2 regions of the Oxobacter pfennigii genome follow, and region 1 is predicted to be linked to the other one. Evidence: a T-box and tRNA genes for the amino acid it is inferred to sense, from the RefSeq annotation. Region 1 holds a T-box; the other holds one or more tRNA genes.
The links. A T-box is a leader RNA that pairs with one kind of tRNA and senses whether it is charged. The one in region 1 lies ahead of ileS (isoleucine--tRNA ligase), so its partner is inferred to be a tRNA-Ile.
Positions count from the first base shown of each region.

Region 2: it encodes a tRNA-Ile, which carries the amino acid that the T-box ahead of ileS (isoleucine--tRNA ligase) is inferred to sense. The anticodon was not compared.

Region 1 is NZ_LKET01000016.1:80,644-95,893, reverse strand. It holds gene OXPF_RS02065 (hypothetical protein) at 1-655, shown strand, start outside; gene OXPF_RS02060 (hypothetical protein) at 640-1,209, opposite strand; gene OXPF_RS22040 (DUF1540 domain-containing protein) at 1,361-1,519, shown strand; gene OXPF_RS02055 (peptide ABC transporter substrate-binding protein) at 1,639-3,234, opposite strand; gene ileS (isoleucine--tRNA ligase) at 3,332-6,448, opposite strand; T-box leader at 6,559-6,789, opposite strand; gene ligA (NAD-dependent DNA ligase LigA) at 6,925-8,922, opposite strand; gene pcrA (DNA helicase PcrA) at 8,973-11,162, opposite strand; gene OXPF_RS02035 (hypothetical protein) at 11,310-12,449, opposite strand; gene OXPF_RS02030 (hypothetical protein) at 12,472-12,969, opposite strand; gene OXPF_RS02025 (DUF2201 family putative metallopeptidase) at 12,987-14,303, opposite strand; gene OXPF_RS02020 (hypothetical protein) at 14,576-14,995, opposite strand.
Region 2 is NZ_LKET01000028.1:8,874-24,123, reverse strand. It holds gene aroH (chorismate mutase) at 1-268, shown strand, start outside; gene cmk ((d)CMP kinase) at 368-1,024, shown strand; gene OXPF_RS06620 (bifunctional 4-hydroxy-3-methylbut-2-enyl diphosphate reductase/30S ribosomal protein S1) at 1,058-3,061, shown strand; gene speD (adenosylmethionine decarboxylase) at 3,353-3,733, shown strand; partial or broken gene istB (IS21-like element helper ATPase IstB) at 4,120-4,632, opposite strand; gene OXPF_RS22390 (hypothetical protein) at 4,740-4,919, shown strand; tRNA gene OXPF_RS06600 (tRNA-Tyr) at 5,156-5,241, opposite strand; tRNA gene OXPF_RS06595 (tRNA-Thr) at 5,271-5,346, opposite strand; tRNA gene OXPF_RS06590 (tRNA-Ile) at 5,350-5,426, opposite strand; tRNA gene OXPF_RS06585 (tRNA-Phe) at 5,725-5,800, opposite strand; tRNA gene OXPF_RS06580 (tRNA-Ile) at 5,806-5,882, opposite strand; tRNA gene OXPF_RS06575 (tRNA-Glu) at 5,892-5,966, opposite strand; gene OXPF_RS06570 (GNAT family N-acetyltransferase) at 6,158-7,057, shown strand; gene OXPF_RS06565 (hypothetical protein) at 7,116-7,295, shown strand; gene OXPF_RS06560 (pyridoxal phosphate-dependent aminotransferase) at 7,405-8,595, opposite strand; gene OXPF_RS06555 (PrsW family intramembrane metalloprotease) at 8,832-9,521, shown strand; gene miaB (tRNA (N6-isopentenyl adenosine(37)-C2)-methylthiotransferase MiaB) at 9,682-11,001, shown strand; gene mutS (DNA mismatch repair protein MutS) at 11,017-13,650, shown strand; gene mutL (DNA mismatch repair endonuclease MutL) at 13,669-15,250, shown strand, end outside.

The DNA of each region.
Region 1 (15,250 bases):
AGAATTGGAATCAAGGGTCGATATGTCCGGAAACCTCATGCGTTATGCTTACGAGGACAGCTTAACATCCAATTCCTCCAGCTTTGTGGCTGTTAAAGCACTTATACAGGCATACGCTTTAACCGGCATTTATAAATTTTTAAGCTGTGCTCAGCTGCTTTACAAAAAGCTTAATTTGCTGTGGGATAAAAGCAATTACCTGTTTTTGTTGGACGATTCGGATAAATATAAGTATACATTAAGAGATATTGGCTCTGTTTTGGGAGGTATAAATGCCATAAGGCTGTTTGGCGATGATCATTACAAGGAGGATGCTAAGGAAAAGCTTATAAACTTCTTCAACACCTCAATTAATTTATCAGGTATATTGCTGTCAACTGCTCCAGTACCCGGCGCCGAGGAATATGAAGGATATTTAAGCCATGCAAGAAGCGACTCAAATGCTGTTTCAATTGAGGATTTTGCAAGCCCCAACATACCTCAGGCATTGGATGTAAGCATGGCTCCTGTTTTTGGCAAAAAATTCACCTTCAAGCCTAAAAAGAAAAAATTCACCATTAACAGTCAAAGCTTTTATTCGGATTATGCACTTTATACCATAAATGAGCTTTTGTGCTTAAATTATCCTGAAATTGAATGTTATGACCTAAAATAATTCGGGCACCCTTTTGGGCTGCCCTTTGACATATATAGAAATTTTTCATCCCATTCACTTATATTCATAGAACAATGATCTGAAACAATTTTTACTATCCTTATATCCTTTGGAGGAATATCGTGCATAATAAGCACTTCGGCATCATATCCCTCTTCAAAATCCCGCCTATCTTTTAAATTTTTCTTAAAGCTTAAGGAATTGTTCCAATAGTTACGTACCCATTGACTTCCTCTGGTTTTTACCAATTCTTTTGCATATTTAAAAACTCCAATATCCTGCAAAATAAAAGGTTCATAAAAAATATTAGCTGAGTTTTCATTTCCGATCCAGCACTCATCCTCGTTTATATTGAAAGCCAGAAGCGCCGAATGGGAATGCCAGTAATGCTCAATCTTAAAATTCAATGAGCCGTAAATTGCTGTGCTTCTTTTTACCCAATGCGGTATATCCTGGGGTTTTAATGAATCGAAATATCTGTTGAACTCTGTATATCTTTCATTGCAGCTTAAATTAGTTTTAAGCCCATTTTCCATTATTTCTTTTAAGTCCATGATATTAGTCACATGATAAACAAGACCTGTTTCTTTATAATCACAAAATCGATTTTTTCTTTGATTTTCCGTGGTGTTCATTTAACATACCTTTCCATTTATAAATTCCTTAATTCTGCTAACAATAAAATCAAAGGAGGCGAACCGTTATATGACAAACATAAACTGCTCTGCCAAGTGCTCCTATGAAAATAACGGTAAATGTACTTTAAATCACATAGGTATATCCTCAAATATCGCCGGCACCGGCGGGGATTGTGCATATTTTCAACCTCGTCAGAGCAAAAGCAGCAAAGATAAGCAATACTAATTTCATTCTGTAAAACATGCAATTATATTCACAAAAGCCTATCGAAATCCTTCTTAACAAAGAAAAGCTGCTTATTTTTCGCAGCTTTTCTTTGTCCTTTATAATTATCACTGCTTTATTTAATCACCAATATATGCCCTGTCAAAGTACATATGCCCTAAAGGAGATTTTATAATGCCTTTTACCTTCGAATTTATAAGCATTGTATTTGTGTAGAAGAAAACCGGCAGAATGGGCATATCATCCATCAGCATGTTTTCAGCATTATGAAGGTATTCCATTCTTTTTTCCAAATCCGCTTCTTTTCTTGCCTTCATAATCAATGCGTCGTATTCCTTATTGGAATAAAAGGTTTCATTATTTTCTCCCTCGGACACAAACAGCTCCAAAAAGCTTAATGAATCCACATAATCGGCAATCCATCCATATCGGGAGATCTCATAATTTCCCCTTTTCCTATTGTCTGCAAACTCTTCCCACCCCAATGCTTTAAGGCTTACATCCACATTTAGATTTGTTTTAAGCATATCCTTTATTGCCTGGGCAATTTGAGCATGATTATTTGTATTATTATATATAAGAGTCAGTGCCGGAAAGCCTTTGCCATCCGGGTAGCCTGCATCGGATAAAAGCTTTTTAGCATTGCTTATCTGGCCGTCGGGATTTAAATATTTGCCGCCCACATCCCTGAAATCCTCATCATTTACATCGGGTATTCCCCTTGGAACATAAGCTGCTGCCGGCAGCACTTCATTCATGGCGGTAAATTCAATTATTTCATTCCGGTTTATGGCAAATGATAAGGCTTTTCTGACCCGTTTATCATTTAATGGTTCTTTATTTGTGTTAAAAGCATAAAAATATGTGCCTAAATAAGGCTCAACCATAAGCTTATTTTCGCTCTTAAGCCTTGAAATTTCCGAAACAGGCGGGTTTTCAACAATATCAACTGTACCTGCTTCCCAGTCCTGAAGGCTTATATTTGAATTTTCCTCAATATTAAAAGTTAGTATGTTAAGCTTGACATTTTCTGCATCATAGTAATATTCATTTCTGGTAAATTCAATTTTATCCCCTAGGGATATCATTTTAAAAGGACCGTTGCCTATATATTTTTGGGGGCTTTCAGTCCATTCATCTGAATATTGTTTTATAATATCCTCACGGACCGGCATGAAAATAGGTTGAGCCAGCATCTCAAGAAAATAAGGTGTCGGATACTCTAATACCACTTCCAGTGTATTATCATCAATTGCCCTGACGCCTACATCTGTTGAAAGGGTTTTTCTTTTGTTGTAGTTTTCTCCGTTCTTTATACAAAAAAGCTGATATGCGTAACTTGCTGCGGTTTCAAAAGACAATGCCCTTTTCCATGCATATTCGAAATCCCTTGCCGTAACTGACTTTCCATCCGACCAGAATGCATTTCTTAAGTTGAATATGTATTTTGTATCCGATTGCTGGCTATAGCTTGATGCGATGCCGGGGACTGCCTTGTTATTGCTGTCTAGTTTCATAAGCCCTTCAAAGTTGGCAAGTATGATATTGGAATCACTTGTTTCGCTGCACAAAGCCGGGTCTAATGAAACAGGCTTTGCACCCAAATTATATGATAGGGTTTGCTTGCCGAAATAATTAGTATTTAAACAGCCGGTCGCTGAAAGAGAAGTACAAAGTATTAATGAAAAAGCCATTATCTTAAATATTTTTTTCATTTGCAATTCCTCCGTAAAAAATATAGGAGACAGCTGCAACTTGATAAATAGCAGCTACCTCCTATTAATTTCCCGAAAAACTGTCTTTTTTATACAATTATATTTTTGATACAGACATGTTTAATTTCTCGCCGTTTATGTTCCATTCGGTGTATTTAAGCTCTGTTTTATTTTCTTCAGCTACTTTGTCAGACAAGGTTTCTGCCATGATAAAGTCAGCATTTGACTCAATTACAACCTTTAATTTTTCATTTCCATAATAATGGAATTCTATCCTGTCGGATACCTCAAAGCCCGAATCCTTTCTCATGTTCTGTATCTTGCTTATTATTTCTCTTATATAACCCTCGTTTATAAGCTCTTCAGTTAATGCCTTATCCAGGACTACTGATATATGTCCGTTGGTCTGGAAAGCATAGCCCTCCTTGCCCTTCATGACAACTTCCACATCATCGGTTGTAAGAGTTACATCCTCACCTGAAACGGTGATTTTAAGCTCGCCCTCGCTCTTGAACTTCTTTGAAGCTTCAAGAGGAGATGCACTTTTTAAAGCCTCTCCTATTTTAGGCACCAGTTTGCCGAATTTAGGTCCTAACACAGGGAAATTGATTTTAAATCCATATTCTACATATTCGTCGATGCTATCGCTGAATTGAACATCTTTTATATTCAGTTCGTCATTTACTATGCCGATGTAGTATTCCGGAAGTTTTGCATTTTTAAAGTTTATTATCATGCGGGACAATGGCTGCCTGTTTTTGATGTTGGCATCATTTCTCGCTGCCCTGCCCAACTGCACTATTTTGTATGCAACATCCATATCATTTTCCAATTCTGTATCTATAAGTGATTCATCAAATTCAGGATATTTGCATAAATGAATGCTCTCGGGTGCATTTTTGTCCGTACTCCTAACTATATTCTGATATATTTCCTCAGTTATAAAGGGTACAAAAGGTGCTGCCAGCTTTATAAACTTATCAAGGATATTATATAGAGTCATATAGGCTGCAACCTTGTCGTCGGTCATTTCGCTCTGCCAGAACCTGGCCCTGTTTCTCCTTACATACCAGTTGGAGAGCTCGTCAACAAACTCGGATAAAGCCCTTGCAGCTTCTGTTATCCTGTAATTGTTAAGGTAATTATCAACTGTCTTTATAACGGAATTAAGCTTGGATATTATCCATTTATCCATTATGTTCTCGCTTGGCTTAAACTTGTAATCATAAGGATTAAAGCTGTCGATTTCAGCGTATAGAACATAGAAGGCATACACGTTCCACAAAGTTCCCATGAATTTCCTCTGATATTCTATAACTGCATCTTCATAGAATCTTGAAGGCAGCCATGGAGCGGAGCCGGCGAAGAAATACCATCTTGTTGCGTCAGCGCCTTCTTTATTTAAAACAGTCCATGGGTCTAATACGTTACCCTTGTGCTTTGACATCTTCTGGCCGTTTTTATCCTGAACGTGGCCTAATACTATACAGTTTTCAAAAGCAGCCTTGTCAAATAAAAGTGTTGATATAACATGAAGAGTATAGAACCACCCTCTTGTCTGGTCAACAGCTTCGCTTATGAACTGAGCCGGGAACATGTTTTCGAACTTTTCCTTATTTTCGAAGGGGTAGTGCCATTGTGCAAAAGGCATGGAGCCAGAGTCAAACCAACAGTCTATAACCTCAGTTACCCTGGTCATTTCGCCGCCGCACTGGGGGCATTTAAGCTTTACTTCGTCTATATAGGGCTTATGAAGCTCAATATTTTCAGGTACATTTATACCCTTTTCCTTAAGCTCCTGTTTGCTTCCTATGCATTCCTTGTGTCCGCAGCCGCAGGTCCATATATTAAGAGGGGTTCCCCAGTACCTTTCCCTGCTTATGCCCCAGTCTATAACATTTTCAAGGAAGTTACCAAACCTTCCTTTTTTTATGTTGTCTGGAAGCCAGTTTATTGTGTCGTTGTTTCTTAAAAGATTTTCCTTTATGGCTGTAGTCCTTACAAACCAGGTATCCCTTGCGTAATAAAGAAGCGGTGTATCACATCTCCAGCAGAAAGGGTATGAGTGCTCGTGCTTTTCTTCCTTGAATAACAAGCCTCTGTTATCCAAATCATTTGTTATGGATTTATCCGCATCCTTTACAAACTGTCCCTTCCAGGGAGTAACTTCCTCTTTGAATTTACCCTGGGTATCAACAAGCTGTATAAAGGGCAGATCGTTCTGCTTGCCTACATTATAGTCATCCTCACCAAAGGCAGGAGCCATATGAACTATTCCCGAACCGTCGGATAAGGTTACAAAATCACCTGCAACTACATAGTATGCTTTTTTATCCGGCTTCGCAAAGTCAAAGAGGGGTTCATATTCTATCCCTAGAAGCTTGTCACCCTTAAATGTTTCTAGAACCTTTCCTTCCTCTCCTAAAAGAGAGAGCCTTGCTTCAGCAAGTATCAATGTCTGGCCCATATATTCCGCTTTTACATAGTTTTCGTTTTTATTGACTGCCAATGCCACGTTGCTGGGCAGTGTCCAAGGAGTTGTGGTCCACACCAAAAAGTAAGTTTCAGCTTGACCCTTTACACGGAATTTTACATATATGGAGGAATCCAGGACATCCTTATAACCTTGTGCTACTTCGTGGCTGGATAATGCGGTCCCGCACCTTGGGCAGTAGGGCACTACCTTGTGTCCTTTGTATAAAAGGCCTTTATCCCATATCTGCTTTAATGCCCACCATTCGGATTCTATATAATTATCATGGTAAGTTACATATGGATCATCCATGTCCACCCAGAAACCTACCCTGTCGCTCATATCTTTCCACTCACTGGCATAGGTAAATACGCTGTCTTTGCATTTCTTGATAAAATCCTCAACACCGTATTCTTCTATCTGAGGCTTACCGGAAATTCCAAGCTGCTTTTCAACTTCCAGTTCAACGGGAAGTCCGTGGGTATCCCAGCCTGCCTTTCGCAAAACCTTATACCCCTTCATTACTTTGTATCTCGGAATCAAATCCTTGATAACCCTGGTAAGAACATGGCCTATATGGGGCTTTCCGTTAGCTGTGGGCGGCCCGTCATAGAAGGTAAAATATTCACCATTGCCTTCCTGTTCCCGGCTTTTCTTAAATATCTGGTTTTCTTCCCAATACTTGAGTATCTCTTCTTCCATATTAATAAAATTCAAAGAAGATGAAACCTTCTTATACATCGAAAATTCCTCCTGACATATATAAATTTTGCATTATGGCAATTAAAATTAATTTCTTCCTTTAATATTATCCATAATATATGAAATCAAAACAAAACCCCTCGTCTCTATAACAGGACGAAGGGTAAATTCGCGGTACCACCTGATTTGGCATAAAAGCCCATCTCAATTACAGTACTTATATACTGTTTCCTGTTAACGGCAGGAATTCCCGGCAGCACTTACTTAATTCGGCCTGCAGCTTAAGGGTGATTTTCGATGAATCCTCTCATGCCGCCTTCCACCAACACGGCTCGCTGTATTTTGAAGATATACCTACTCTTCCCTATCATTGCATTTCTTATAAATTATATGATTTCAAAAATCATTTGTCAATATATTTGTAAAAAAGGCTTTTATCCCTTATTTAATGCAGTATCTGCTTCATTTTTCATACAATTTGCTTCGCAAATTGTATGTCATAATGATTTCAATGGCTAACCATTATTGAAATCATTCGTCATTTTCTCGAACTCATCCTCACTTATTACATTCACACCGAGTTCTCTTGCTTTTGTAAGCTTGCTTCCTGCGTCCTCACCAGCCAAGACGTAAGATGTCTTTTTGGAGACGCTGCCGGAAACCTTGCCGCCGAATTCCTCAATTATCCTTGAGGCTTCCTCTCTTTTAAACTTTGAAAGGGTGCCTGTGAGCACAAAGGTTAGTCCTGCAAAAACTTGGGGCTTATCAGATGCTGAAGCTTTTGATGCCATGTTGACACCGGCGGCCTTCAGCTTTTCTATAAACTGCCTGTTCCTGTCGTTAATGAAGAAATCATAAATGGTCTCCGCCATTTTAGTACCTATTTCTTCTACCATAAGAAGCTCTTCCTTTGACGCAGTCATCAAATTATCCATGGAACCAAAATGTTTTGCAAGGTTCTTGCCTGCTTTTTGACCTACATAACGGATGCCCAATGCATTAATCAGTCTTTCAAGATCGTTTTCACGGGTCTTATCAATGGAGTTTAACAGGTTTGTTACGGACTTTTCACCCATTCTCTCTAAATTAACCATGTCCTCAAACTTAAGATAGTATATATCTGCCGCGTCATGTATAAGGCCGTTATCCAATAAGAGGGCAATAATTTGGGGCCCCATACCGTCTATATTCATGGCGTCTCTTGATACAAAATGCTGTATTGCCCTTCTCTGCTGCGCAGGACAGGCAACATTTGTACATCTTACAGCCGCTTCCCCTTCTTCCCTTATAACTGGGGCATTACAATCGGGACATAGCTTTGGCATTTCAAAAATTACTTCGCTGCCATCCCGCTCTTGTTTTAAAGACTCAACCACTTCGGGAATTACATCTCCGGCTTTTTGAATTACAACATAATCTCCTATTCTTATGTCCTTTTCCTTTATATAGTCTTCATTGTGCAGAGTGGTTTTTGATACCGTGGAACCTGCGATACGAACGGGTTCCAATATTGCCATGGGAGTCAAGGCGCCGGTTCTTCCCACATTTATTATAATATTTGTAAGCTTTGTTTTTTTCCTCTCCGCGGGATATTTAAAAGCCGCTGCCCAGCGCGGCGTTTTGGCGGTGGTTCCTAAAATTTCTCTTTGTGATAAAGAATTCACCTTAACAACAACGCCGTCAATTTCGAAGGGAATATCCCCTCTTGATTCGCCTATTTCATTTACAATATCATATACTTCCTCGATAGTTTTACAGACTATTCTTTTGGGGCTTACCTTAAAGCCCAAGCTATTTAATGCTTCAAGGCTTTCAATATGGGTTTGAAAGGCTTCACCCCCGTATCTTTGAACATTGAATATAAATATATCCAGGGGCCTTCCGGCGGTAATTTTAGGGTCTAGCTGCCGCAACGATCCTGCTGCAGCGTTTCTTGGGTTGGCAAACAAAGGCTGCCCTTCTTCTTCTCTTTTTTCATTCAGCTCCTGAAAGCCTTTTTTAGGGATGTATACTTCTCCCCTGACTTCCAGTAAATTTGTATCCTTAATTTTAAGAGGAATGCTCTTTATGGTTTTAAGATTTAATGTAACATCTTCACCCGTTACGCCGTCTCCCCTTGTTGCCCCCCTTGCAAACTGACCGTTTTCATATAAAAGGGCTACTGATAAACCGTCAATCTTTAACTCCACAACATATTCCGGAGCTTCGTCCAAACCATTTCTGACTCTTGTATCCCAATCTCTTAACTCTTCAAAGCTGAATACATCCTGAAGGCTCTGCAATGGTACTGTATGTACCACCTGTTCAAATTCCTTCAAAGGCGTTGCACCTACCCTTTGAGTAGGTGAGTCCGGAGTAACAAGCTCCGGATGCTCTTCCTCAAGTTTTTTTAACTCCCTTAGCAGCATATCGTAATCGTAATCATCTATTTCCGGATTATCTAAAACATGATATCTATGATTATGGTAATTGATTTCTTCCCTTAACTTTTCAATCTTTTTTTCTATATCCATATGGCAACTCCTTAATTCATGTGTCAAGTGATAAGGCATTCGAACTGTCTTCAGCCCACGAATTCTATGGGGGCATATTTAGCCGACAGCCTTTTTATACCCTGGCTGTCAAAGGCAACGGTGATTTCAAAATCATCGTCCTTTTTATCAACAGCAACGATAAGACCCATGCCCCATTTTTTATGGGATATTTTCTGGCCTATCTTTATAGTATCTCCCGAATTTATAATTTTTGTCTCTTTAGGAGTTAAAACCGGCATTTTATTTATTATCTTTTCTGCGATAGTCTGCTTCTTAACTTCCGGCTTTGTTCTTTCTTCCAGACCTTCTATGCAGTCTTTAGGAATTTCATCCAAGAAATCTGACACTGAGTTAAACTGGGTTCTTCCGTATATGGTCCTCTGATAGGCATAAGATAAATAGAGCTTTTTCATCGCCCGGGTCATACCTACATAGCAAAGGCGCCTTTCTTCCTCCATTTCCTCTTCATCCTCAAAGGATTGCATATGAGGGAAAATGCCCTGCTCCATTCCTGCCATGAACACAACGGGAAATTCCAATCCTTTTGCGCTGTGAAAGGTCATTATTATAACAGCTCTTTCATTTTCATCCACAGTATCAATATCGGCTACCAGGGCAATGCCTTCCAAAAATGCATTCAGAGATTTGTCCTCGCTGGTTTTTTCAAATTCCTGGGCAACTGATATAAATTCCTGGAGATTTTCAATCCTTGATTCATCCTCCACCTCTCCGGAATCCTCAAGCTCTTTGACATAGCCTGTGATATCAAGTATATCCTTTATCAAGGCCGTTACCGAATACTCCTCGACGCTGCCTATATAGGTTTCCATAAGCTTTGAGAATTTTTTAATGGATGTAACGGCGCGAGAAGAAAGACCTTCAATATTATCAACGGTATTTACAGCCTCCATTACGCTTATTCCCATACTCGAAGCATAATTTTCAAGCTTTTCATAAGATGCAGCCCCTATATTTCTTTTAGGAACATTTATAATTCTCTCCAATGAAACATTATCGACGGGATTATTTATAACCCTTAGATAGGCGATTATATCCTTTATTTCCTTTCTCTCGTAGAACTTCTTTCCTCCCACTACTTTGTAAGGAATCTGATGCTTCATGAAGCTTTCTTCAATTACCCTGGATTGGGCATTTGTCCTGTAAAGAACGGCATAATCATTGTAACTGTCGCCTTCATCAATCCCCTTTAATATCTTTCGGGCAATGAATTGTGCTTCTTCGTGCTCTGTCATTGCTTCATATATGGTTATTTTTTCGCCTTGTTTTTTCTCTGTCCATAATTCCTTTGACTTTCTGCCTCTGTTGTTTCTTATAACGCCATTGGCAGCTTTTAAAATGCTGGTGGTGGACCTGTAGTTTTGCTCCAGCTTTATTATTTTAGCATTGGAATAATCCTTTTCAAATTCCAGTATGTTTCTTATATCCGCGCCTCTCCAGCCGTATATACTCTGATCATCATCACCCACGACGCATAAGTTGTGGCTTCTGGCAGAAAGATGATGTATAAGCCGGTACTGGGCATAGTTTGTATCCTGATATTCATCAACATGGATGTATTTGAACTTGTGCTGATAATAATCAAGTATGCCGCCGTCAAAATTAAAGAGGTGGATTGTCTTCATTATTATATCGTCAAAGTCCAGTGCGTTGTTTTCCATCAGCTTTTTTTGATATAGAGAGTATATTTCATATACCTTCTTTGCTCTGAAATCATATTCCTTTCCCTCCAGATATTTATCGGGATATATAAGCTCATTTTTAGCCTTGCTTATGCTTTCCTGAACCCATTTCTGAGGATATATTTTATCATCAATGTTAAGCTCCTTCATGCATCTTCTCAATAGAGTCTGCTGATCGCTGCTGTCATATATAACAAAATTCCTTTTATAGCCTATTTTATCTATATCCCTTCTTAAAATCCTCATGCAAATAGAGTGAAATGTACCAATCCACATCTCATTGGTAACTTCACCTATAAGCCTGTGTATCCTTTCCTTCATTTCACCTGCCGCCTTGTTTGTAAAGGTTATGGCCATGATGCTGCCGGGATATTCATTTTTATCCAATATAAGATGGGCAATCCTGTATGTAAGCACCCGCGTCTTTCCGCTTCCTGCCCCGGCCAGTATTAAAAGAGGCCCGTCTGTCGTCAGTACTGCTTCTCTTTGTTCCTTATTTAATGATGCTAAATCTAACATAATACCCTCCTATATAATAATGAACTATTGATGGGTATCTGATTGCAAAGAAGCGTAAAGCGAGCCATGGACGGCAAGCGCGGCCATCAAAACCAGGACGGTTTTGGGCCGATGAGCTCTTTGCAATCAGATACCAGTAAATTAGCACTACTGCCGCTTGAATAATATGGAGTTATTCTTTGCAAACTCTGATAATTCAGGGCACATTACACTGAATTCGGGATTCACAATCATTTTTCTCACAATTTGTCCATGGGTTGATATAAAGTCTTTAAGCCCCATTGTTTTATGCTCCAGTGCCTTTAAGCTTAGTATCCATCTTATTCCGTTAGCGCATTTTTGCATGGTGCCTTTTGTTATGTCTCCATGGTTTTTCTTATCTGTACTTATTAAATCCGACATAACTTTTATAAGACTTTGCATGGTCATAAACAGAATTTCCAGATTGTCTCCCACATCACGCACCGGTTTTCCTTCTATTATATCGTCAGGATGTACTATGCTGTTTTTATATTTACAGTATGCTATAAATTGATGACCTACCCGTGTACCTAAATTTGAAAGTATCCTGGCATTTAATATAGGATCATTTTCATCATACTCATTCCTGTTTAAAATATCCGACACAGCCTTCCATGACCTGGGAGATGCGAATAAAAGCTCGGATTCGCTGTTTGGATCATAGGTATGCAAATCCGACTCTCTCCAGGATACATATCCTGTAACCAGGTAATTTATATCACTTCTCATTGCCCAGGTTTTCCAGGATTCCACTGTTTGTACAACATTTAATACGGAGCACCTGTTTAAAAAGTTCCCTTCCATCCCCTGATAATCTCCGCCGTCGTCTTCCCCGTTGCCTAAGCATATAACCATCCAGCCTTTTGGAAGTATATACTCGCCCAGCTTACGCTCGTTTAATAATTGATATGCCGCCGTCCTTATACTTTTAGGTACGGAAGTTATTTCATCCAATACCAAAAAACCTCTTTCTCCGTCTCTTTCTATCCGAGGCAGTATATTGTTCTGGAGCCAGATTGTGAATGTGTGGTTTTCATTAGGATAGGGAATACCTTTTAAGTCTCCCTCATTATACATTAAAAGCCTTATATCTATATGGCCTATACCCATCTTAATAGCCAGGTCTATTATACTCTCAGTCTTGCCTATACCACCCCTGCCTAATCCGAATATAGGTCTCATTAAACCTTCCTTGTATTGCATCTCAATTATCTTTGTAAACTGTTCTACTGTGACTATGGGAATATTCCTGCTGCTGTTGTCCAAGTTTTTCTCCTCCGTTAAAAACCTATTCTATTTCTCCGGTTATTCGATTTATCTTATAGGATTCTATCCCTTCTTGTCTATGATCCTTAATGTAATAAAAATTATCATCGGATGAATGCTCTTGTAAGTTAAAGAATTCTCTTTTAACTGCTTCAAAATTATCTGTTATTACATAAGTAAAGTGTATGGGATTATGAGATGTATTTTTCACATTAGCCATCAATATTTTATTTGTACTAAAATTTTCTATTTTTGTTCCTTTAGGCATCGATTTGCTTAACAGCTTCTTTGTATTTGTATCAAATACATCTATAGAGTCAGACCCGCCGCTTAAAAAAATAATTATAAATCTGTTGTCGCATATACTATAACTTACTCCTTTAAATGTAAGTATTTTATCCTCATACATTATGTCTATAATGTGAGTTCTCCAGTCTTTCGGCTCTGTGGTTATGCCGACCATGACCTGGTTTATTATATCATACTTAGAGTACATCATATTTAATATGTTTTCATCCATAATATTCTCCATAAAAGTTATTTATACTTTGCTGTTACTCGTTTTCCAAAGGGCGGCACAAAATCCTTATTATAGCCCTTTGTCATAATCCATATGGTGTCCTTGTATTTTTTTCTGATAGGGGCATTGGCGAATTGTGTATAAAAGTGACCGTCAGTAAATATTAACGTTAAAAATGGCTTGATCTTACACTCTTTACTGTTAAAATATTCAAAAAGTACTCCCGGGTTTGTTCCTCCCCCACCATAAACTGCAACCTTTTTCATTTCTTTATAATTTTTAAAATTTCCTTTAGACTGTATTATACTGTTCCAATATATCAATTCTGCTTCTACTTTAAACTGCTTCAGCAAACTGTGTACCTGTCCGTAGTAGTACTCTATGTCTTCATCTATTATGGAACCTGAAACATCAAAACAAACCTTTACCCCTTTTAATTCATTGTCTTCTATGGATTTTCCGGGGTATATGATTTTTTGATACAACATCCTTTTATCCGGATTCATATAAGACATATCATATGTTGTACCCTTTATTAAGTACTTTCTTACAATACTTCTCCAGTCTACTTCTGACTTTAACATATTACCCGCCAAGATTTCTAAAGCCCCCGGACTGTCTCCCATAGAACTGCTTCGCATATTGTATCTTGTCACTGCGTCAGAAAGCAATTTACCGGCTTCTTGTTTCTTCTGCATGGAATTGCCGGAGGTATCTATAAGGTCTATACTGACATTACCGACCCCTATATCAACTTCAAATATATCGTAGCCATCGGAGCTGAAAACGAAATTATCGATTTTAGGGTCTGCTTTTCCTTTGTATGTGAAATGAAACTTCTTTGTACCTCCGTTATAATATCCATTTTCTTTTGCCTGTCTGTCAAACTCTTCATATATCTGCTCAACGTACTCTTCATCAGTGTCTATGGATGAACAATAATAAATACCTGCAGGTATTTCTATTTTATATCCGTTGGCATTTATAATTGTTCCAAGCCTTCTGAAGCCCAATTCCTTTGATAATACTGAGTTAGTATATAAATCACAGGCAACTTGCCATAGACTTAAGTTTCTAGACTCTTTTCTTGCAACATGCATCAATCCCGTATGCACCAACTCATGCAGTACATAAAACAGCAGTTCTTCAAAAGATGTATTTTCTACATACTTTTCATTATATAAAATTTCATTTATTGTAACCCCTATAGTATCTATATTTTCAGTTTTCCTTTTCTTCATTACTTCAAATATTGCACTGTAAAAGGGTCTTATTGCTCTTAGTGCAATTAAAAGCCTTGCAAGTTTTTGTTCAGCCGTCATTTTATCTTCCATATCATCCGGACCTCTCTTATATTGGCGTTACTCATATTCAATTCAGAAGTTTATTCTGGATTGGTCCCTCTTAAAATATACAGACCAAGCTGTTAGATTATATTATATCATTTAATAATACGATTACATTAAACAAGGTAATATAAATTTACAATCACTATGTACCTCAGATTATAATTTATCAAAATTATTCCCATGAGTATTATAAAAAAATTTCCTTATTTTAAATAAGGAAATTTTTTATTGATAATAATAGCATATCAATATTCCGGTCAGCTATTATTATCAATTTTTTGAATTGTAGAGTTATCGTACTTTTTTCCATTAAGAATTATATATTGAGCCAATTTATTCTTAGTTGTGATTTTTATTATAGATATTTTTGTTGAAGCATTTTCACTTTCATGAGCAATAATTTCTAAGCCGCTATTTCCATGTGGCTTAATAGTCTCTCCGGTTATTTTTTGATTATTTACAAGTAAATAATATTCTTCTACTTGATCTGATTTTGAGATTTTTCCTAAGTAAACACCAGGATTATCTTGAAATCCTTCAGTCCAATTTTTTATTATGCTGCTTGATTCTTCCACCTTAATATATTCCATATCAATACTGACAATTTCTTCAGTGCATCCGGATATAATAAATAAAACTGTAAAAATAACAAATGCTACAAAAATATTTCTCTTCATAAAATTCACCTATTCTTTATATTACTTAAATAAAGATATTTAGCAAACTATTAATTTACACTGATAATAGAAGCTGTCTTTACAGGACAGCTTCTATTATCATATAGCTGTGACTAATTATAATCACTATAATACACATGATCCATATAATAGGCTACCTCTTCAGTATTGCTTGTAAAACCAAATCCTATACCCCATGGATATTGAACACCCGGACTCGTTGAGAGTGAAGTATGTCCATATGCTACTTTAAAA
Region 2 (15,250 bases), on a different contig from region 1:
GAACAGCCTTAATACCGATGACATAATAAGTATTTTTTTTACATGCACAAGAGATTTAAAATCTGCTTATCCAGCTGTAGCTGCCAGAAGTTTAGGCATTACAAACGCAGGGCTTATGTGTTTTAATGAAATGTATGTGGAGGGCAGCCTTACAAGATGCATAAGGGTATTAATTAATGCAAACAAGGTTATTTCTCAAAAAGAAGTAAAACATATATATATGGAAGGCGCTGTAGTTTTAAGGCCGGATTTGACTTCTTTGAATTAAACTTGTATTTAAAATTGCATTTTCTGTAATATAAAAAAAGGATTTTTATAAAAAATATAGAATAACTACTTTTGTGAAATTTGCACTGGAGGTTTTGCAATGAATAAAATCGTTGTAGCGATAGATGGTCCGGCAGGTGCAGGCAAGAGCACCATAGCCAGAATCATTGCCAACAGGCTTCAAATCCTATATATAGACACTGGTGCAATGTATAGAGCTGTCACTTTAGAGCTTCTTAATAAGAATATTTCCATTGAAGATATTGACAAGATTGAAGAAATCCTTAAACATATAAAAATCGACATTATGGATGACAAAGTATTTTTAAACAACAAAGACGTTACTCATGAAATAAGGCAGCAGGTCATTAATAGAACGGTTTCTTCCGTTTCCGCCATACCCCAGGTAAGAAAAAAACTGGTGGATTTACAAAGAGAGTTTGCCAGAAACAGAAGTGTTGTTATGGATGGGCGGGATATCGGCACAAACGTATTAAAAGATGCTGATGTAAAGGTATTTCTTACTGCTTCTGCCGATGAGAGGTCTGTTCGAAGATACAAGGAAATTTTATTAAAGGGATTGGATGCAAATCTTGGAGAAATTAAAAATGAAATATTAGCCAGGGATGAATTGGACAGCACAAGAGCACTTAATCCCTTAAAAAAAGCTCATGACGCCGCCGTAGTTGATACAACAGGCAAGGACATAGAAATGGTAGTTGAGGAGATTTTAAAAATCATAAAACCCAAACTATGACATCTCTTAAACTCTCAATCTGGGGGGATTAAATTGAATATCATTGTGGCAGATTATTCAGGCTTTTGTTTCGGTGTAAAGAATGCAGTATCTACCGTGTACAAAACAACTAACGATAAAGGGGGTAGAATTTATACATACGGTCCCATAATCCATAATAGTACAGTGGTAAATGAATTGGAGCAAAAAGGCATTATTGCACTGCCATCTATTGAAGATTTGAAGGAAAATGATACTGTTATCATAAGATCCCACGGTGTTTCCAAGGAAGTAATAGGTACATTGAGGGATAAAAAGGTTGATATAGTGGATGCAACATGTCCCTATGTTGAATATATTCATAAAAAAGTTGAGGAATATTATAATAAGAATTATCAAATTATTATAGTAGGCGATCCTGCCCATCCGGAGGTACATGGAATCAACGGATGGTGCGATAATTCGGCAGTTATAGTAAATTCAGAGGAAGAAATTAATAACCTGCCGAAATACCCGAAAATATGCGTTGTATCCCAAACCACCATGAATTCGGATAAATGGGCGTTGATGGTACCTTTAATTCTTAAAATTTCCAAAGAAATCATTGTTTTTAATACTATTTGCACTGCCACTGAGCAGAGGCAAAAATCAGCAGAAGAAATTGCAAAGAAAAGTGATTCATTAATTGTCCTAGGCGGATACAACAGTTCCAATACCAAAAAACTGGTGGAAATATGCAAAAAATATTGTGATAAGACATACCACATTGAAACTATCAATGAAATGGATGTTGAAAAAATAAAAAATGTAAAAACATTGGGCATAACAGCAGGTGCTTCAACACCTGACTGGATAATAAAGGAGGCAATTGATAAAATGAGTGATTTAACAAACATAAATGAGGAAAATAATGAACAAAACATTATGGATGAATACGAGAAAACCTTTAAGAAAATATCTCAGGGAGATATCGTCAAAGGTAAGATAATATATGTTAATGACGATGAAGCTTCAGTAGATATCGGTTATAAGGCAGACGGCCTTATTCCAAGATCCGAACTTACCATAAGCGGCGACGTTTCACCGAGAGACATTTTAAATCCCGGAGATGAGCTTGATGTTTATATCTTAAAGGTTAATGATGGTGAGGGTAACGTACTTTTATCCAAAAAGCTTGTTGATGCTGAAAAAAGCCTAGAATATATTGAAGAGGCCCATAAAAGTAAAACAAAGCTTACTGCTCGCGTAGCCCAGATAGTAAAGGGCGGAGTAATTGCAGATGTTAAGGGAGTACAGGTTTTCATTCCTGCTTCACAACTGGATATAAGATATGTTGAGGATATGTCTCAATACTTAAAACAGGAATTTGATATCATAATCTCTGAATACAATCCTGAAAAGAGAAGGGTAATCGGTTCAAGAAAAGCTGTTTTAGGAGAGGAAATCAAAAACAAAAAGAAAGCATTGTTTGAAAACCTTGAAGCTGGTCAGGTGATATCAGGCAAAGTTATAAGAATTACTGATTTTGGTGCCTTTGTTGATTTAGGCGGCGTTGACGGCCTTATCCATATTTCAGAGCTGTCTTGGGGAAGGGTAAAACATCCATCCGAAGTGGTTAAAGAGGGAGATTCCGTTGAAGTTTATGTTCTCTCCGTTGACAAAGACAAGGAGCGCATATCCTTAAGCCTTAAAAAGACCTTGTCAGAACCCTGGGGCGATATTGACAGCAAATTTAAAATAGGGGATATTGTTACAGGCAAAGTTGTAAGAATAGCTTCCTTCGGAGCTTTCATTGAAATAGAGCCCGGCCTTGACGGTTTGGTTCATATATCAAATATAAGCGATAAGAGAATAAACAAAGTGGAAGATGCCTTAAAGGTAGGGGAGACAGTTACTGCAAAGATAATCGAAATTAATGCAGAGAACAAGAGATTGAGCCTTAGCATCAAAGATGCAGCAGAAACCGAAAATGTTGATGTAGAAGTTTTCGAAGAAGCAGCAAAAGAAGAAGTTCAAACAACCATCCAGGACGTTATTGACAGCAAAGTAAGCGAATAATTTTTAAGTTTTAAAACTAAATTGATAAAATAAGACAGTGAATTTTTCATTGTCTTATTTTGTATTCAACATTTTTATACTTTGGCATAATATATATTATTCCTGAAATATTAATAACTTTGGATAAAAAGCAGAGTAAAAATGAGAAATACCGAGTTAGAATGACTTTATTTAAGGTAAGTAAAATTTTTGATGTAATGTATTGACTTTTTCCATGTTTCTGATAGAATTAGCTTATTGAAAATTAATAAATTATTACTATAGTCTGGAAAAGGAGGCAAAGATAATACGATGAACACTTTGGGCCGTCATATTTTGGCAGAAATTTATGGATGTAATCCACAAACACTTAACGACAGGGAATTGATTGAGAGGATTATGGTAGATTCAGCTTTGGAAGCAGGTGCTGAAGTACGTGAAGTTGCGTTTCATAAATTTAGTCCACAAGGGGTAAGCGGGGTTGTCGTAATATCAGAATCACATCTTACCATTCATACTTGGCCTGAGCTAGGCTATGCTGCAGTTGACGTTTTCACCTGCGGTGACAGGATTAATCCTTGGGATGCATGCAACTACTTGACTGAGAAGTTCAACGCCAAGCATATGACAGCTACTGAAGTTAAAAGAGGCCTTTTTGACCAGCCGGTTTCAGTAAAAGCGTCAAGTCTGTAAAAGTACTTAAAGAAACACACAAAATTCATATCTTCAAATTCATAATTTTAAAAAAATAATTACATTATATATAAAAAGGCTTTGCTGATAACACAAGCCTTTTTTTAATTCCTGAGGAGGGTTAATTTCACTTATAAACTTGGCTACTTTGTACATTTATTATTCAACCTAAATTTTATAATTGGTGTACCAAGGTATTCCGAGTTCAAACTTTATTATCTGCCGAATACCAATGGATAATATTTTATTCAGGACATAAACCAAAACAGGGGAGGATAGGGTGATGTCTGTCATATCAAAGCTTAAGAAGGAGAAGCTTTTAATTGTTTTTGGCAAGTACCTTTCCATACATTCCGGAACTTAATTTTCCGAGCACCCCATTTCCATTACTGGGATTTCATGGTTGAGTGTGTTAACCTATGACTTGGGCCTGTATAAACCAGCAGATGGCTGTGATGAACCAGCCTGTCAATAATAGCGCTTGTCAGCTTTTCGTCATAGAAAATACCATTCCACTTGCTGAATTCTAAATTCGTTGTAATGATGACGCTTCTTCTCTCATAGCATTCCGATATTACTTGGAATAGTAATTGTGATCCTTCCTTTTCAAAGGGTATATAACCCCATTCATCACATATCAATAGGTCCGTTTTCTCGATTAGTTTCATGAAGCGTTTCAGCTCACCTTTTGCTTTGGATTCACTAAGTTGGTTCACCAATGATGCTGTGCGGAAGAATCTCACTCTCTTGCCGCTGCTGCAGGCTGCAACTCCTATTGCAGTTGCAAGATGCGACTTGCCGGTACCCACGAGTCCATAAAGTATTAGATTTTCTTTCTTATCAACGAAGCTTGCTGCCTTTAGCTGTTCAATATCAAGTGCAGGCGGCATTTGTATCTGGCTGAAGCTGTATTATAAACAGCTCCAACGGTAGACTTATTATAAATGAAGAAAGCCTTCCGACCTATGATTGGAAGTATCCCATCCATTTTACAATTAATATAGAAATGAAAGACAATACATATCACAAGCTTCTTTTTTATAATCACAAGGATTGGAGCATTACGAGAGGAGAGACGGAATATAAGCTGGCATTGGCCTATAACGATGGAAAAGAGGTTAAAACATGGGTATTGCCATATGAGAAGTGTCTAGAGGTAAGAAAGTGGGCGGGGGAGTACAGGTGATTATGCTTTTGCGCTATTTTTAGCGGCTCTAACAGATGATATTAATAATCTACGAAGTACTACGCATTTTGCTGTAAATTCTTATAAACTTCTTCATAGTGAAGCAGAATTATATTATATTCGTCTTATTCGTGGCAGCGAATATCATTGCTATCGGCAATATCATTCATGCTGGTGAATATCGCTCGTCGTCAGGACGAATATAATTGAAAAAAACCGCTAATAGCGGTTTTTTCTGGTGGAGGGAGATGGATTCGAACCATCGAAATCGTCCGATAACAGATTTACAGTCTGCCCCCTTTGGCCACTCGGGAATCCCTCCATAAAATATGTTTATTAAATTTAGTGGTGTGGAGCTGGCAGTCGGAATTGAACCAACAACCTGCTGATTACAAGTCAGCTGCTCTGCCTGTTGAGCTATGCCAGCAAATGGTGGGCCTTCAGGGACTCGAACCCCGGACCAACCGGTTATGAGCCGGTTGCTCTAACCAACTGAGCTAAAGGCCCTCGTTTGACGACAAAACTTATTATATATTAATTCATTTGATAAGTCAATAATGTTTTTTAAATAATCTCTCTGGAATTTAAAGGGGGTAGGGGAGTTAGATGATATTAGTTTCGCAAATGATATTACAGTGCCATTACATAGCGCGTAATTATATTCTGCTGATGCAGGATGATATTTATATTAGCCTTATTCGTCCCGGCGAATATTATCGTCATGTTCAATATCATTCGCGTCAGTGAATATCGCTCGTCCATAAGGATGAATATAATTGAAAAAACCGCTATTAGCGGTTTTTTCTGGTGGCCAGAGTCGGAATCGAACCAACGACACGTGGATTTTCAGTCCACTGCTCTACCGACTGAGCTATCTGGCCTAAAATGGTGGGCCTTCAGGGACTCGAACCCCGGACCAACCGGTTATGAGCCGGTTGCTCTAACCAACTGAGCTAAAGGCCCTTATTAAATTGGTGACCCCTAGGGGACTCGAACCCCTGTTACCGCCGTGAAAGGGCGGTGTCTTAACCGCTTGACCAAGGGGCCACATTAGTTATAATATATTATTAAAAATAACATATTACGGCTATGCAGCTCATATGAGCGACAACAAATATGATTATACAGCTATAATATGACATAGTCAACAGGTATTTTATAAATATTTTTAATAATTTGCTTATTGGCAAAAAGCCCAATTTTACTTAAGTTTCATTTTATTAAAGGCGGTATTGATTATGGTAAAGGTCGAAAAATACAATGATAATTATACCGACAGTTTTAACAGACTGTATTCAATGGCACATGGCAATACAAGAGCTAATTCTGACATATTAAGCAATAATAAATTAAAAATAAAGCTATTAAAGATATCCCAAAAAATAAAAGGATACATTCTATATAAAGATATCGATGATAGCAGCATTAAAGACAGAGTGCATATAGAAGATATATTCATTGAAAAGAATTACTGCAATAAAGCCAATTACACCTATCTTTTGGAATCCATAAACAAAGGCTTTTTGTTTAAGAAATATAAAACCGCTCAGATTTTTTTAGATAAAAGCAAGCCCTATTTTGAAATTTCAGACAAGCTTAATCTAAGTATGGATCAGGAAATTTACGATATGAAAATATTTTTGAATGGCTATAAAAGGGTACCCGTTACAGACAATGTAAGCTTTAAAACCTTTAAAAAAGGCAGGGATGAGTATACTCGAATGTGGATTCAAAATGACCTTTTTAAAGGAGCAAAGGGCCATAAAGACTTCAATATAGAGGATGTACTCCATGAACAAAAACAGATTTATTTTTTAGAAGAGGGCTGCATATTCCTTAAATATAATGATGAAATAGCAGGTTATGCACAGGTTATATACGAAAATCATCCCGACACCAAGCCTTACATAGTTAATTTCGGCATTATAACCAAATACCGAGGTTTGGGACTGTCCAAGCTCCTTTTGAATCACACTCTTAATTTCATAAAGAGAAAGGATTTCAATGAAGCCTACGTTACGGTCGATTCATCAAATAAAAAAGCTTTAAGGCTTTACAGAAAGACAGGCTTTTCAAAAATAGGCTCCTTAGGCATGTATTTATATAATTATAATAGTTCAAAGGTCAGTTTCTTTTAAAAAAAGTGATTATTTTCACCGTTATGAGGAAAAATAATCTTAAAGGAAGTGACTTTTCATGGACAGTTATGAACAAATGAATGCAATCGCACAGCAATGCTCCCATTTTTCGCCTGAGGGCAATTTGACAGGCACCACCAGCGATGAAAAGAACATTAATTGCACCATGTGCCGGCATTATAATAACGGGTTGTGTAAAATTAAAGATGAGATATTGGTAAATATGGACCAGACTTAAAGCGTAATTATAAAGGAGCCGCAAAAGCAGCTCCTAAATTTTTATTATTGCACAAACATAGGTTCCCGGGGCCAGCTAGCAATCTCTGATTGTTATAGCGTGCGGGCTCTTATTTATTAAAGGCTTCAAGGCCTTTTTCTATAACGTTCATGGCTTTCTTTAAATCTTCACAGTTTAAGCAGTAAGAGATTCTCACTTCATCTTTTCCTAAACCTTCTGTTGAGTAGAAGCCTTCTGCAGGGGCCAGCATAACAGTTTCGTTATCCACATCAAAATCCGTCAGAAGGAATTTTACGTAATCTTCGGCGTTTTCAACGGGGAGCTTTGCAACAACATAAAATGCCCCTGTTGGTTTCTGGCATATAACGCCTTTCATATTGCTTAAAGCATTATAAACCACATCTCTTCTAGCCTGATATTCTTCTAGAACCTCAGCGAAATATTCCTTTGGCGTATTTATAAGGGCTGCAGCACCAATCTGATCCAGAGCAGAAGCACAAAGCCTTGATTGACATAACTTTAAAAACAAAGGCAATAATTCTCTGTTTTTTGTTGCCATTAAACCAATCCTTGCACCGCAGGCGCTGTATCTCTTTGATATACTGTCAATCAGTATTACCCTGTCCTTAATTTCCGGCAAATGCATAAAGCTTGTATATTTAAGGCCGTCATATACAAATTCCCTATAAACTTCATCGGCTATTATAAAGAGATCATATTCTTTTGCAATTTCAGCTACTAAATATAATTCCTCTTTGGTATAAACAACTCCTGTAGGGTTTCCGGGGTTTGATAACAATATAGCTCTGGTTTTTTTAGTAATGGATTTTGTTATGATATCCTTAACGGGCAAGTGAAAGCCTGCTTCAGCTTTGGTGGGGAAAGAAACGATATTTACTCCTGCTATGGATGTAAAGCTGTTATAATTGGTGTAAAAGGGCTCGGGCATCAAAATGTCATCACCGTAGTCACACACAGCGAGGATGGCAAAGAGTAAAGCTTCGCTGCCTCCGTTTGTAACATAGACTTCATCTTCTTCAAAATGTATATCCCAGTTTGTATAATATTTTCTGAAACTATTTATTGCCTCAGGGATGCCCTGGGAGTCAACATAGCTTAAAACACCCATATCCAAATTGCTTACAGCATCGAAAAACTCCTTAGGTGTATGAATATCCGGCTGACCTATATTCAGATGATATACTTTTTTACCTTTCTTTTTGGCTGCTGCGGCAAGAGGCGCAAGCTTTCTTATTGGCGAAGACTGCATATTTATAGCTCTCTCTGAAAACTTTAACATAGTATACCTCCAGGTTATTTATCTCATTACCATATTTTATAAACATTATATTTTATGATATCATTTTATTATATTGTGTGCAATTAAAAAGGCTTTAAAACCCTTGAATATCAATGATAATTTTACTGTACTTTTCTTTTAAAAAATTATATATTAAAGGTTGACATGTTTGTATTAATTTACATAGTTAAGGTATTTAATTATGGATAAATTAATACTTAAAGGAGTGTGATTTTATGGAGTTGGCAATTGCTGTTGCACTGGCACCGACTATTGCTTTAATAATTTATATCTATCAGAAGGACAGATATGACAGGGAACCTATACATCTTCTTGCGAGGCTTTTTATTTTTGGCGCTTTGACTGTAATACCCGTATATTTTATCGAAAAGATACTGGCGGAATTGAATATATTCAGTGGATTAGCATCCGCCGCCTATACTGCTTTTATAGTTGCAGGATTGACGGAAGAATATTTCAAGAGGCTGGTAGTTATAAAAATAGCTTTCAAAGATAAAAGCTACAATGAAAAACTGGACGGAATAGTTTACTGTGTATTTTCAGCCTTGGGATTTGCTACTATTGAAAATATAATGTATGTGATATTCGGACCCAGTAATTTTATATACACAGGGGTGACAAGGGGCATATTTGCAGTACCTGCCCACATGCTCTTCGGAGTTACCATGGGCTACTACCTTTCCTTGTCAAAATATGCAGATGCAGATAACACGAGGGTTCTTAATTATAATAAATCCTTTTACGTGCCTGTGCTGCTTCACGGTATATATAATTTCATACTGATGTCGGGGTTAAATAACCTCATGTTTGTTTTCGCAGCCTTTGTTATATATCTTTGGAATGCAAATTTAAAGAAGCTGAATCAATATGTAAAGGAATCAAGAACAAACAACCCCGGCATTTAGGGTATAATCCTATTAATAACTTTTATCATTTAAATTTTTGTGCTGTTAAGGTATAATGAATCCTGCAAGGATTCAATTGGACATAAAATTTGCAGAGCAAATTTTATGGTATAATATACATTATCTTCTTTTAATTGTCATAATATGAGGAGTGTTGTAATTGAAGAAATATTTTATAGAGACCTGGGGCTGTCAGATGAATGAGGAGGATTCCGAAAAGCTCTCCGGAATGTTAAAAGCCATGGGTTATGAAGTTACCGATAATAAAAAAGAAGCTGATATAATAGTCTTTAATACATGCTGCGTAAGAGAAAATGCGGAATTGAAGGTTTACGGCAATATAGGAGCATTAAAGCAGCTTAAAAAGAAAAAGCCCGATCTTGTCATAGCCGTATGCGGATGCATGATGCAGCAGGAAAATATAGCAGAGAATATAAGAAAAAAATATCCCTTTGTAAGCCTCATATTTGGCACGCACAATCTTCATAAGTTTCCTCAGCTTGTAAATAATGCAATGCAGTCGCAAAATACCGTAATAGAGGTATTGGAAAGCAGCGATGAAATAGTAGAAGGAGTTCCAATCGTAAGGGAGAGCAGTGTTAAAGCACTTGTAACTATAATGTATGGCTGCAACAATTTCTGCACCTATTGCATTGTTCCCCATGTAAGAGGAAGGGAAAAAAGCAGAAATCCTCAGGATATAGTGGATGAAGTACGTCAACTGGCACAAGTTGGTTATAAGGAAATAACCCTTTTAGGTCAAAACGTCAATTCCTACGGCAGGGGTTTAAGCGAAGAAATTGATTTTGCCGGACTTTTAAAGCTTTTAAATAATACTGAAGGAATAGAGCGCATACGTTTTATGACTTCACATCCTAAGGATTTATCCGAAAACCTAATATATGCCATGAGGGACTTATGTAATGTATGCAAGCACATACATCTTCCTATACAATCCGGTTCTACCAGGATTTTAAACCTCATGAACAGAAAGTACACAAAGGAAAAATATCTGGATTTGGCTTTAAGGCTGAAAAAAGAAGTTCCCGGTATATCAATAACGACGGATATTATCGTAGGCTTTCCCGGTGAAACGGAAGAAGACTTTAATGAGACTCTGGATATAGTAAAGCAGGTGGAATTCGACTCAGCCTTTACATTTTTATATTCACCCCGCCCTGGAACGCCAGCCTATGATATAAAAGAGCAGGTGGATGAAAACATTAAGCATGAAAGATTCAACAAGCTTGTGGATTTATTGAACTCTATCGGTTTGAAGAAAAATAAGGCTTATGAGAATAAAATTGTAAAAGTTCTCATTGAGGGCTTAAGCAAAAACTATGAAAGCAAGCTTATGGGCAGGACGGATACCGGAAAGCTTGTAAATGTAAATACCGACGATAAAAGCCTGATTGGAAGAGTCATCAATGTTAAGATTACAGAAGCTTTAACCTGGTCCTTAAATGGAATACCTGTATAAACGGAGGATACTTTTATGCCGCAGCTTACTCCCATGATGCAGCAATATTTGGATATAAAAGAGCAATATAAAGATTGTATCCTATTTTTTAGATTAGGCGATTTTTATGAAATGTTTTTTGAAGATGCCGAAACAGCTTCAAAGGAGCTTGAATTGGTGTTGACCGGCCGGGATTGCGGCCTTAATAAAAGGGCGCCTATGTGCGGCCTTCCTTATCATGCTGCCGAATCATATGTTTCAAGGCTCATTTCAAAGGGCTATAAGGTAGCTATTTGCGAACAGGTAGAAGACCCTGCACTGGCTAAGGGCATCGTAAAAAGGGAGATTATACGTGTTGTAACTCCCGGAACCGTTACTGAAAGCAGCATGCTGGATGAAAAGAAAAACAATTATATCATGAGCATATATAAAAACAGCGATTTTTACGGAATCGCCTATTGTGATGTTTCCACTGGGGAGTTCCACGCATCGGAATTCAATTCTTCAAATACTCAAAAGATTATTGATGAAACAGCCCGTTTAACTCCTTCGGAAATCATATATAACATGGAACTGTCCGAAAACACCAAATTGCTTAAGATTTTATCCGACAGGTTCAATGCCTTATTGACCCACTATAAGGATGATAATTTTGAATATAATTCCTGCGTTAATAAAGCATCAGCCCAGTTTAAGAATTGGGGGAAAACTGACAAAATTACAACGGCAGTGTGTGCCTGCGGCGCCTTGTTAAGTTATATTGAGGAAACACAAAAGACAAGCTTAGGGCATATAAACAACCTTATAATTTACACCGTCGATGATTTTATGATGCTGGACATATCAACCAGGAGAAACTTAGAGCTTACGGAAACCATGAGAAATCAGACTAAAAAAGGCTCTCTTTTATGGGTCTTAGATAAAACAGAAACTGCCATGGGTGCCCGTATGCTTAGACGCTGGATTGAAGAACCTCTTATACAAAAAGAAAAAATACAGTACAGATTGGATGCTGTAGAGGAATTATACGGCGATATCTATGTCAGAAATTATATAATAGATAATTTAAACAGCATATATGATATTGAAAGGCTTATAGGCAAAATAGTATACGGCACTCTAAATGCCAGGGACTTATTATCATTAAAGCAGTCAATTTCTGTTTTGCCGGATATCAAAAAGGGCATAAAGGATTTAAAGACCAACATTTTAAGAGATATTTACAGTAATATAGATGAGCTAATTGATGTACATGAATTAATTGAAAAATCTATAATCGATAACCCTCCTTTGTCCGTAAAAGACGGCTTTATCATAAAGGAAGGCTATGATACTGAAGTTGATAAATTAAGAAGGGCATCAAAAGAAGGGAAGGACTGGATAGCCGCCTTAGAAGCAAAGGAAAGGGAAGCTACCGGAATAAAATCCTTAAAGGTAGGCTATAACAAGGTCTTCGGATACTACCTTGAGATTACCAATGCCAATAAGAATATGGTGCCCGAAGGCAGGTATATGAGAAAGCAAACCCTTTCAAATGCCGAAAGATACATAACACCTGAGTTAAAGGAAATGGAATCCACAATTTTAGGAGCAGAAGAAAAGCTTATACAGCTGGAATATCAAATCTTCTGCAAAATAAGGGAAAGTATATCGAAAAACATACAGAGACTTCAGAGAACCTCCTGGGCAATAGCTAATTTGGACATACTATGCTCCCTTGCAGCTGTTGCCATGGAAAATGATTATATAAAGCCTGTAATAACCGATGACGGTACAATAGACATAAAGGACGGCAGGCATCCCGTTGTAGAAAGGACCTTGCCTAATAATATGTTTGTTCCAAACGATACAAATCTGGATATTCTTAATAACAGGGTTTCCATTATAACAGGGCCTAACATGGCAGGCAAGAGCACATATATGAGACAGGTTGCCCTGCTTGTTATAATGGCCCAGGTAGGTTCCTTCATTCCCGCAAGCTCTGCATCAATCGGCGTTGTTGACAGGGTATTTACAAGGATAGGGGCATCCGACGACTTATCCAGCGGTCAGAGCACCTTTATGGTGGAAATGTCTGAAGTTGCAAACATACTTAATAACTCAACAAATAAAAGCCTCATACTCCTTGACGAAGTGGGCAGGGGAACCAGCACCTACGATGGCTTAAGCATTGCCTGGGCGGTTATTGAATACATAAGCAGCCAGTCAAAAATTGGGGCCAAGACTCTTTTTGCCACTCATTATCATGAATTGACGGAGTTAGAAGGCAAGATTGAAGGCATAAAGAATTACTGCATATCTGTAAAAGAGCATGGAGATGACATAATATTTTTACGGAAAATCATAAGAGGCGGAGCTGACCAGAGCTATGGAATACAGGTTGCAAAGCTGGCCGGCCTTCCTGATGAAATAATTAAAAGAGCCCGTGAAATTATAGATATGCTGGAAGTGAACGATATTAATAATAAAAGCATAGAAATACTTTCAGAGGTCAAGAAAGAGACTGCCGCTGCTGAAGCTCATAAAACTTATATAGAACAGCTGGATTTCTTCAGCAGTAATAAAGAAAAAGATATCGTTACAGAAATCAAAAATATAGATATTTTAAACATTACGCCTATAGAAGCTATGAATATATTACATAAGCTTATTAAAAAAGTACGTGAATAGGTTAGGTGGTGAAACAATTTGGGAAACATCCATATTTTAAATGAAAATATATCAAATAAAATTGCTGCCGGTGAGGTGGTAGAAAGACCTTCATCCGTAGTAAAAGAACTTGTTGAAAATTCAATAGATGCCGATGCAACCTCCATTACCGTTGAAATAAAAGACGGTGGTATTACTTATTTAAGAGTCACTGATAATGGTACAGGCATGGATTATGAGGATGCAGAGAAATCTTTTATAAGACATGCCACCAGCAAAATTGCCGAAGAAGATGACTTGAACAATATAAATACCCTGGGCTTTCGCGGCGAAGCCTTAGCCAGCATAGCAGCTGTTTCCCAGGTTGAAATGATTACCAAGCCAAGGGATAAGGATTACGGCACAAAAATCATACTAGAAGGCGGCGAGTGCAAGTATTTGGATTCTACAGGCTGCCCGAACGGCACGAGCATCATCGTAAAAAATTTGTTTTACAATACACCGGCGAGGTTAAAGTTTTTAAAGAAGGAATCCAGAGAGTCGGCTTTGGTGTCAGACACAGTATTAAAGCTTGCTTTATCCCATCCTGAAATATCCTTTAAATATATAAATAATGGCAAAAACATATTTAATACTCCCGGAGACGGTGATCTTAAAAATACAATATTGACCATATACGGAAGGGAATTTTATGATTCTCTTATTCCAGTATCCTATACAGGCAATATATTATCCATAAAAGGCTATATCGGGCGCCCCAGTGCAGCAAGATCCAACAGGTCTTTTCAGACGTTTTTCATAAACAACAGGTATGTGAAGAACAAAATGTTCTCGACTGCCGTCGACACTGCATATAAGACTTTTTTAACCGTAAATAAATTTGCATTTTGCATATTATTTATATCAATACATCCTGAACTTGTGGATGTAAATGTTCACCCTACAAAAGCAGAAGTAAGGTTTCAGGATGAAAGAGAGGTCTTTGGCGCCATATTCAATACAGTTAGAAACGGCCTGGCAGGAGAGGTATTGATACCTCAGATGGAAAAACAAGAAGCTTCTTTTAAAGTAGAACAACAGCAGCTTATCAGGGATGATTACAGCAATCCCTTTACTGTAAGGGAACAAAGAGATTTTTATGATATAAGAAATGAAGATACAAAGGTAGAGGCTGCAGTAACTGAAGAACAGCCAATAGAGAAGCATCATGAAGCCTTTAAGGAGGACAAAGTATACAGTGATATGAATGTCAATGCTTTTGAGGATGAAGAAATCTCATATAATACGCCTCAAAATCTTCTTCCGCCCCTCGTAATAATAGGACAGTGCCATTTTACCTACATACTTGCCCAGGGTCCTGACGGTCTTTATATAGTGGACCAGCACGCTGCTCATGAAAGAATATTGTATGAAAGATATAAGAGCTCCTTTGAAAAGGGAGTAATACAATCACAGCAGCTTATCGCTCCTTTTGTGGTGGAATTAACCTTAAAAGAAGTTGCAGCAATAAAGGACAATCCGGAAATTTTAACAAGGTTAGGTTTTGACTTCGAGTTTTTTGGCAATAATTCAGTTATGCTGCGTTCGGCACCTATGATATTCGGTGTTCCCCAGTTAAAAA